DNA from 3 places in the Paenibacillus sp. FSL H8-0260 genome. Region 3 is predicted to be linked to each of the others. Evidence: riboswitches for the same ligand, from Rfam matches in the RefSeq annotation. Region 3 holds a riboswitch; each other region holds the start of a gene.

The links. Region 3 has a riboswitch for cyclic di-GMP ahead of MHI51_RS02085 (anti-repressor SinI family protein). Riboswitches for the same ligand answer to the same signal wherever they lie in the genome.
Region 1: it holds a riboswitch for cyclic di-GMP, as region 3 does, so the genes downstream of both, MHI51_RS21280 (thiamine pyrophosphate-binding protein) here and MHI51_RS02085 (anti-repressor SinI family protein) in region 3, are expected to answer to the same signal.
Region 2: it holds a riboswitch for cyclic di-GMP, as region 3 does, so the genes downstream of both, MHI51_RS29755 (NPCBM/NEW2 domain-containing protein) here and MHI51_RS02085 (anti-repressor SinI family protein) in region 3, are expected to answer to the same signal.

What each region holds. Positions count from the first base shown of each region.
Region 1 is NZ_CP150298.1:4,760,595-4,763,877, reverse strand. It holds gene MHI51_RS21280 (thiamine pyrophosphate-binding protein) at 1-1,239, opposite strand, end outside; cyclic di-GMP riboswitch class I at 1,395-1,491, opposite strand; gene MHI51_RS21275 (methyl-accepting chemotaxis protein) at 1,666-2,916, opposite strand; gene MHI51_RS21270 (YafY family protein) at 3,038-3,283, opposite strand, start outside.
Region 2 is NZ_CP150298.1:6,698,807-6,702,089, forward strand. It holds gene MHI51_RS29755 (NPCBM/NEW2 domain-containing protein) at 1-1,605, opposite strand, end outside; cyclic di-GMP riboswitch class I at 1,863-1,949, opposite strand; gene MHI51_RS29760 (hypothetical protein) at 2,107-2,673, opposite strand; gene MHI51_RS29765 (EAL domain-containing protein) at 2,789-3,283, opposite strand, start outside.
Region 3 is NZ_CP150298.1:472,949-476,231, reverse strand. It holds gene MHI51_RS02095 (TasA family protein) at 11-619, shown strand; gene MHI51_RS02090 (helix-turn-helix domain-containing protein) at 789-1,118, shown strand; gene MHI51_RS02085 (anti-repressor SinI family protein) at 1,226-1,381, opposite strand; cyclic di-GMP riboswitch class I at 1,409-1,493, opposite strand; gene MHI51_RS02080 (2-oxoglutarate dehydrogenase E1 component) at 1,964-3,283, shown strand, end outside.

The DNA of each region.
Region 1 (3,283 bases), 2.6 Mb from region 3:
CGAATTACCCATGCAAGCAAAATACGCATCAAAAACAAAGCTGCCCGGTTTCTTAACCTTGTACCATTTTGCAGCGTGGAATCCATGACTTCCATCATCAACGAAAATTGAATTATTATAAGGGATCAAATCACTTAAAGTACTCATTACCGAAGCAAGGGAAAGATTCTTGAGGGTTGGAAGCTCTTCTGAATAATCCGTATCGGCCAAAGCCTCACGTTTGGTGATTGTGCTTGGGTCAATATGATTTAGGCAGTGCACCAAATTATCGCGCAGGTCCCCGGTGACCGGTATCGTTTTGGACAATAGTATTTTTCCGACAAAGGTTGGATCAATATCAAATTGAATTAAAGTTGCTGGATGATTCTCCCGTTTAAGATTACAGATGGTCATATCACTTAAACGTGATCCAAGCACTATAAATAAATCGCTTTTATTCAATAAATCGTCCCCGTGGGTCGAACCGCCAACGCCAATAGGACCATGATAGAGTGGGTGATCCCAGACTATAGCCCCTTTTCCACCAGGAGATGTTACTACAGGAATATTAAAAGTTTCTGCGAGTTGAACAAGCTCTTTATGTGCTCCGGAGCGGTTAATTCCTTTACCCGCAATAATCAAAGGATTCTTAGCAGCTTGAATAGCATCGATGACTCTATCGATATTAGCTAGACTAATTAGAGATTCTCTTTCTGGGATTACTATATTGCATTCTTCCAATACTTCAGTTTGTACATCAAAAGGAATACAAAGATGAACAGGACCCCGTTTGGTCAGGGCCACAGAAATCGCATGATTAAAAATAGTACCAAAGTGATCCCCACGTTCAACCAATTTACTGAACAAGGTAGCAGGTCTGAACATATCAGCTAAATCAGCCAGAAAAGAGGTGGAGTCCTGACATTGAGGAATTCCAAGCTCTGTAATGGATTGGTGGCCGGTAATAAATAGGACAGGTAGGTTGTTAGCTTTCGCATGTGCTGCTGCTGTAAGCAGGTTAGTTCCCCCAGGACCCGAAGTACCAAATGCTACGCCTAGGTTACCCGTTTTCAGCGCATACCCTGCTGCTTCGAATCCGGAGCTTGCTTCATGTCTGCCGGGAATAAATTCAATACCGTAATCCACCATCTTTAGAACAATTGGACAAATGGATTTGCCAATGATCCCAAAAGAATGTGTGACTCCAAGGTTACGTAGTGCTTCCGCCATGTAATCTGCGACTGTCTTCAAAAGAAACACCTCACAAGTTTTTTGATATATATTAGTTATTAATCTACCGAATAGATACGATAGATCAATATACTCAAAAAGTAAAAACCTGTGCTCTATAGTAAGCACAGGTTGGTGGCATAAGGCGCCTCTAAGACTGAACAATAGTTCAGCCGTCCTGGTTCCTCTGCAACCTGGCAATCATGGCCTCAAACGAAAAAATGAGGCTGTAGATCCATGGTTTTGCGTCATCCTCTTTCGAGGATTTTGCCAATATTAATTTATAGTTGATAAGAATAATTTTCCTTTACAATATATTCCTCATTAATTTTTGTCAACATAATCCGCTAAAAAAACTCGAAATTTGACGAAAGTCTTGTCCAAGAGATGAAGTTTTGCCTCGCGAAAAAAACTGCCACCTAAGACTCAGCTTAGGTGGCAGTTGATAGTTTTGAACTAGAATTTAAAGATATGAATGGTTTTTTGCAGATTAAATACGGCCTGGGTCATTTTTTCCGTTTCTTCTGCAACAGACTGCAGGGCATTAATCTGTTCATTCATAGCCGCCGATACCTCTTCCGTGCCAGCAGCAGTTTCTTCGGTGATTGCTGAGATATTCTCAATTGCACTGGAAATTTTCAAGGCACTTTCTAGCATAAGATCACTCTCCGCAGAGAATGAAGAGATTTGCTCGGTAATGTACTGCACGCTTTGTACAATTTGTGCGAAAATATGGGCAGATTGAGTGATCATTTCATTCTGAACCTGCACAACCTCTTCATTGATGGCAATATTATCGATGGCTTGTTTAATATCTGACTCAATGCTGCGGACCAAGCCGAATACTTCTTTTGTGGATGCCGTAGATTCTTCAGCAAGCTTGCGGACCTCTTGAGCTACAACGGCAAAACCCCGACCATGCTCTCCGGCACGAGCAGCTTCGATGGAGGCATTCAGTGACAGCAGGTTGGTCTGCTCAGCGATCTCTGTGATGGTCTTGGTGATCATCGTAATCCCGCGGGCATTTTGTGAGAGAGCTTCAATAGTATCAGCCACTTTTTGTGTAGCCTCTATGTTTTTACGCATGCCTTCAGCCTGTGTATCTACGGATTGGCGCCCTTGCTCAACAAGTTCTAAGGTATGTATTGAACGTCTGTTCATTTCTTTGGTGGAGTTCGTATAATTGGATACTTTGGTCTCAATGTCTTTAATGGATTCTGTCATATCAGCGATATCCGTAGATATTTCATTTGCACCAAGAGCGAGCTCAGTAGAAGAAGAGGCTACTTGTGCCATGACAATTTTCAGGTTCTGGTTCTTATCTTCGATTCCGCGGCTTGCATCCATAACTTGACGGGTGATCTGCGATGCATCGGTCAGAATCTTCTTGAGCTTATCGATCATTGTGTTAAAGGAGCGGCTTACGTCACCCATTGAACCATTTTCGTCCGCTCTGCTAGTGAAATCACCCTTTGAAATACTGTGAGATACATTAGCAATATCATCAAAAGATGATGTAAGCGTTCTCTCCACGAAGCGAGCAACAGGTAAAGTCAGACCTGCAAGAACAACTACTAGTATAATTCCTACGAGAAATTGACCTAGAATCATTAACGTAACTAAGACAGGAATAGCAAACAGTGCGGCAACGAGGTAACATCCGGCAACAATTCTTTGTTTTAACGGAAGTTTGTGCATCCAGCTCATTGGTAAAATGTCCCCCTTATTAAATTTTATGTAATGGTGTTATTATAGGGGATTTATAGGTCATTGGTCTATAGAGAAGTGTCATAAATCTTCTTTAAGTAGTAGATATTTAGAATTCATGTCAAAATTCCTCATATATTGTGGAAATTGTTTTAATAGCAGACTTTACCATTCCTACTAGTTCGATAGGAGCTAAAACAATAACTGAAGGAGAGAAAGAGAGTACGATACGACAGGCAGATTCTATAGCATTAAACTCGGCCTCCACGTTCATCCACCCAGTATTAGCAGAGGGTTCTACTAAAGTTATAGTTACATATCTTTCACGTTGTAATTCTTTAAGAATAGACTCATTCACCTTTAAGTT
Region 2 (3,283 bases), 650 kb from region 3:
TCCAGGCATTGCAACGAGACCTGTAGGCTGGTTGTTCGTACCAAAACCAATTCTCAGGTTTTCCTGCGCATGCTTTTTCATATCTCCACGTTGTTCCGCCTCAATGATGGTGCCTTCGGTTTGAACTTCACCATTCACTAGCTTCTTAGCTAAATCCAAAGAATCTTTCAGGATTGGATAGAGCGGATGTACTTTTGCCGCTTCTTCTAATTCGTTGATTGCTTCGACGCTATTATAAGCAGGCACAACCGCACTCATCGTTCCATCTGTGAAAATACCATTTACAGCTTCGCTTACTTTATCTTCTGTATAAAATCTAAATTCAGCCGCAAAAGGTCTGTTGATATTAGCTTTTGTGAACTTAAATTTTAATCTTTTAAACTTCGTCGGTTCGAATTTAAATTCCAGAAAGTCATTGGTACTAACCGCGGTTCCGCTAGATACAAGTTGGAAGGTCTCTCCTTTACTCGTCTCTGATGCATAGATTTCAAAAGCCTCTGGGAATCCTTTGCGGTTATCTCTAGCCAAAAAAGCCACTCTGTCCAGCACTTCCGCTTGCGCTAGTTCAAACACGACTTCATTCGTGAAGCTTGCATCATTGTTTTTGTTCGTTTCCCAATGCGTAGTGGGCTGGTCATCCAGCATATATTCAGGCTTCGTACCTGAGTAGCTTCCACCGTTCACCGTTACTTTTGATACGTTTGCATTCGGCATTCTATAAGCTTGGCTATAGGCATTTTCATAGGTTGTTCCATACCCTTTTAGCTTCGAAACCTTGGCTGTCGTTGCCTCTACCTGATGGTTCTTCAAAAGGATCTTTGCATTCTCTATCTCTTCTTTAAACTGCGCATACAGTGGATGTGCCTGCACTTCATTCTCTAAAGCTGTTAATTTCTCTGCCGTATCAAAGGCAGTACTAACTTGGCTCAAGGTATCATCTGTAAACAAATTTTTCATTTTAGCAGAGACACTATCCTCTTTATAAAAAGAAAACTCAGCCGCACTCGCCCAATCTTGGTTCGCTTTTTTGAAGACAAATTTAAGTCTCTTAAAAGCCGTAGGTGCGAACTGAATCTCCACTACATCACCGGTTGAGCCTGTATATTCTCCAGAAGACACGAGCGTAAAATCACCCCCATCGGTAGTGGAACCATAGATCTCAAATTCTTGAGCAAAACCTTTACCTTTCGCACCGGATTGCCTAGCCGCGTATACCATTCTATTTAATTCAGTGGACTCATTGAAAACAAACACAACCTCATTCGTAAACGTTGAACTATTCGGTTTGCCAGTCTCCCAATGCGTGCTCATATCCCCATCCATAGCCTTAGCTATAGGCGAGCCTGAGTAGTTGCCACCGTTATTTGTGATGGATTTAATATTTGCTGGATTCATTCTAAAAACCTCATTATAGGCATTTAGAGCATCCTTGCCGTACAGCTCAAACGGAATAACCGAAGCGTTGCTTAATAAGTTAACCTTACTTTGCGCCACTGTTTTTGTTACATTTACCTTGCTTGCCTCACTTGCTAAAGCATAACCTGCCTCACTCGAAAAACTGGCCAACATGGCCGCCGATGTAGCGATCGCAATCATTTTCTTCATCTCTTCTTACCCCCAGATGTCATATGAATCTCTCCAGTGCCCAAAAATGGGCACAAAAAAAACTACCCCAAAAGAGTAGCTTGATTGCGTATAAAGTCGCCTAAAAATTAAGACTTAATTTTTATTAAACCTTAACAAGCATAAACGCCTTCAGCGTCCTATAAGGACGGCAAGCGTTTAAGCGAGAAATATAAGATATTAAGTATAGGTGTATAACTTATACTTTCTTATATTTTAACAAAAAGCGTTACACACTCTTTGGCAGCTGGCTGACAATAGTTATGATAACCTTAGTCCCTTTAGCTTTGCGTCCCTACATTTCCATAGGTTTGCCTATGAAGTTTCGAATACATTCAAAGAGTAACATAAGCCTAGATCGGATCGCATGATTAATTGGTATGAAATGAATATAGGTAATTGCAATTAGTTTTTCTTATGTGATAGATATTATTTATCGACCATCCCGGAAGAGAAGGGCATCCTTTAGGACTGTAGGTCTACTTAACTCCCCGATCCAAACAACCGCCGGAACCAATTCCACACATCGCCCGTGATGGGAATTAATCCGAAACCATGTTCGCCAACTGCGATTACACCATATGCCCATTGTCCGATAGCTATGGCACCCCCAGCGATCCTGCCTATCGCTATCGCACCAAACGCCGTATCCCCTATGGCGATGGCCCCTAACGCTTTTTCCGCGATTGCGATCGCTCCTACAGCCACGCCTGCAATCGCAATCGCTCCCACTGCGAAGCCAAGCCAGCTAAGTGCTATTGCTCCGATCGCTAACCACATTCCCAGTGATATTGCTCCTAAGGATAATACGCCCACGCTTATCGCACCTATGGAAATCAAGCCGACAGCTACATCTCCAATAGCGATTAATCCAACGGCTGTCTTCACACGGGGTTTACCTCCACGACCATACGCTTGACCTGAGTATCGCCCTAGATTACTGCGAATACTGATGACCGGAAATGAGGGAGAAGGCCATTGATAATCAATCTCTCGTCCATCAAAGCCCCTAGAATCTGCCCAGCGCGTTACAAATTGATGCCATTTCATATCCATCCCGTCCCCCTTTTCAATTACCTAAATTATACAACCCCGGGGGTTGGCTGTACTCAGACTCTGACCTGAAATTCATCTCATCCTCTGGACGGATATATACTCATTAGGATTACTGTTTGGGAATAGGATCAGGCTTTCCAAATAAATATCCCTGAAACAACTGATAACCACTCTGCTTAAGCCATTCAAAGTCCTCTCTAAACTCCACACCTTCTGCTAAAGGAACGGATTGGATTTCTAAAGCTTTTTCTAAAAATTGCTTTGCTATTTTCTGTTTGTTCAGATCGCTGGACACACCCTGAACATATTTCATATCCAGCTTCATGTAATGGGGTTTAAGCTCCAATAACATCTCGATCGTGCTGAAGCCCTCACCAACATCATCTAAAGCGTATTCAAATCCCCGATCCTTGTAATATGTCAAAATAGCTTTCAAATGAGCGAGATCATCCACTTTCTCCGTCTCAACAACTTCAAAGACAAAAAGAGAAGGATCGACGCCTAATTGATTGGCCAGTTCAACGGTTGATCTTAAGCAGAACTCTGGAGCGTAGATCGACGTTGGGATAAAATTAATAAACGTTTTTTTATTTAAGGGTGCAGC
Region 3 (3,283 bases):
GAATTTTATTATGGGTATCAAGAAAACATTGGGTCTTGGCGTAGCATCTGCAGCACTGGGTTTATCATTAATCGGCGGAGGAACCTTCGCATACTTTAGCGACACTGCGCAAAGCACAGCTACATTCGCAGCGGGCACGCTCGATCTGAACTCCGACCCTTCTGTCATCGTTAATATTCCTAACCTGAAACCAGGTGATACGGTAACTAAATCCTTCAAATTGAAAAACGATGGTTCGCTCGATATCGGATCTATTATTCTGAATACATCGACTCAAATCACGGATGCTAAAGGAGATAACTACCTGGATTTAGCCGAGTTCATTAAAGTTAAATTCCTTAGAAATAATGATAAAGGAGTACCTATCGTCTCTCCTGAAAATGTAGTTTATGAGACTACACTTGCTGCTTTAAAAAGTCAGCATCCGGATCTCGTAAAAAATACAGGTTGGGATCAACTCTTTACCGAAGCATCCGGTATTAAAGCCGGTACCAACGACAGCTTCTCCGTCCAATTCGAATTTGTGGAAAATAACCAAGATCAAAATATTTTCCAAGGCGATAGCTTAACACTGACTTGGGATTTCGTAGCTAAACAAGGTGCGAAAAAAGACTACTAAGATCAATAAAGTAATTTAATAAAATACTCGAAGAGCAGCAGATCCTGAATCCGGCCACGGATAAGCAGATTGCTGCTCTTCTCTTTACAATAAACTTTGTCCGATTTATTGATATTTGCTATACTAATAACAAAAATTACGGAGGGGCGTCAGCATAGTGCCACAGAATATGGGCCAACGTATCCAGCAGCTCCGCCTAGACAAGGGTTTCTCCCTATCTGAGCTTGCGGACAGAGCAGATGTGGCTAAGTCGTATCTTAGCAACGTGGAGAGAAACATCCAATCCAATCCATCCATCCAGTTTATCGAAAAAATCGCTGACGCGCTTCAGGTATCCATTCATGCCCTACTCTATGGAGAACCCAATGATGCAGAGGAATCACATTTAGATTCGGAATGGTTCCGATTGGTGCAGGAAGCTATGGACTCAGGCATTAGCAAACGCGAATTCAAAGAATTTCTGGACTATCAGAAATGGAAGCTCGATCAAAAGGATTAATACTTCCTACTAATCTGGTACGATCCTCTCTTCTACTAAATCATATCGAAAAAGGACACAGCGAAGAACCGCTGTGCCCTTTTTCGATATGTAACCCCTCTAATGTATTACTGCACGATCTGCACAGTTTTCTCATGAAAGAACTGGCGGATTTCATCTGCCTTAATGCCAGCCTTCTTAGCTGCTAATAATAAATGTACCCACTCTTGATCCAGATCAATAAACTGCTGTTCTCTGTTGCTACCCTGGTTGGACTTTTCCAAAAAATCTCCCCCTAAGATTTTACGTCCCCAGGCAATCCGGCTGTCATAGTATCTCTACCTTAGACCCGCGACTTTGTGCCCCTGCCTTTCGGCAAGTTTACCTTTTACTGGACCCTTTTCACGAAAGGATCTACTTAAAAAACTATAAAATTACTATCTGCAATAACATTATACAAAAAGAAAGCGGAAAAGTGTGTCGATTCCTGGTTACTTTCTATTTTAAAAACGAAAAATAAAAGATTTTTTTTCAAAGATCTTGTCCGATTATCACGATACTCGTCCGTTACATAAAATAAATTGTACTAGCAAAATAAATATTTACTGACCTAATAGTTAAAAATAAGGATAATAGAATCATTTTAATAGGCCTTTAGAATGGGTAATGAGAAGAAACACCCTTCTTTTCATTAGAACAAGCTAACCCATACCATTTTGCGAACGTATTGGACGAAAGAATGAATTGATTACAGTGGCCGAAAGTAGCACAATAAGATGAGAAATGAAACCGCAATCATCACAGCTCCAGTAAGCGTTGACACAAAATGTCACGTATGGAGTTCATCCGTTAAGGAGGATGTATTCATGGCAGCCAAAGAGCCCTATAACGAATCCATTTGGAGTAAGTATTACGGACCCAATTTAGGCTACATTCAAGAAAGATATGAACAGTTTGTGAAAGATCCCTCCACCGTAGAAAATAATTATCGCGAGCTTTTTACAAATTCGGGACCTCCTCCCCTAACTCCGGATAGCGAACCGGCTCCTCAGCCGCGCATCTCGGGAGACACCGAATGGCTTAGAAAAGCAGTAAGAGCTTCCAAGCTAATCGCCAATATTCGTATATATGGCCATATGGCCGCTGAAATTGATCCGCTGGTACGCGATCAGAATCCCATGGCAAAATATCTTGAGCTTGAAACCTATGGGCTGACCCGCGAAGACCTGATCGCACTGCCTGCCACGCTTATATGGGAAAATGCGCCGAATGATGTGCATACCGGATGGGATGCCGTGCAACGTATGCGTCAGGCATACACCAAGACTATCGCCTATGAATTCGGGCATGTGCATGAAGAAAAAGAACTGCAATGGCTAAATAGGCAGGCAGAATCCACCAGCTCACCAGCACCCCTAAATAATACAGAACGCAAAGAGCTCCTGAACCGCCTGATTCAGGTAGAGCAATTTGAAACCTTCCTCCACAAGACTTTTGTAGGTCAGAAGCGTTTCAGTCTTGAAGGCAATGATGCTCTTGTGCCGATGTTAGATGAAATCGTACGTGCTGCTGCACATGACGGTGCGGAGCATATTTTGATGGGCATGGCGCATCGCGGCCGCCTCAACGTTCTTGCACATATTTTGGGCAAACCTTATGATATCATATTTTCAGAGTTTCATCATTCTCCGAACAAGGAGCTTTTCCCTTCCGAAGGCTCCACAGGCATTAACTATGGTTGGACAGGTGATGTGAAATACCATCTCGGTGCAGACCGTGCTGTCCGTGAAGGAGAAACCGTACGCACAAGAATAACACTAGCGAATAACCCAAGTCACTTGGAATTCGTCAATCCTGTTGTGGAAGGTTTCACTCGTGCCGCACAAGAAGATCGGAGCACTGCAGGACTGCCGAAGATTGATACCAGTAAAGCTATGGCGGTGCTGATGCATGGCGATGCTGCTTTTCCAGGTGAAGGAATTGTTGCAGAAACGCTTAATATCGGCAAACTTCAAGGTTATCAAAATGGTGGGACGATCCATATCATTGTTAATAACCGAATTGGTTTTACGACTGAAAGTGAAGATTCCCGTTCTACGCATTATGCGAGTGACATCGCCAAAGGGTATGAAATCCCAATAGTCCATGTCAACGCTGATGACCCAGAAGCCTGCGTAGCAGCTGTA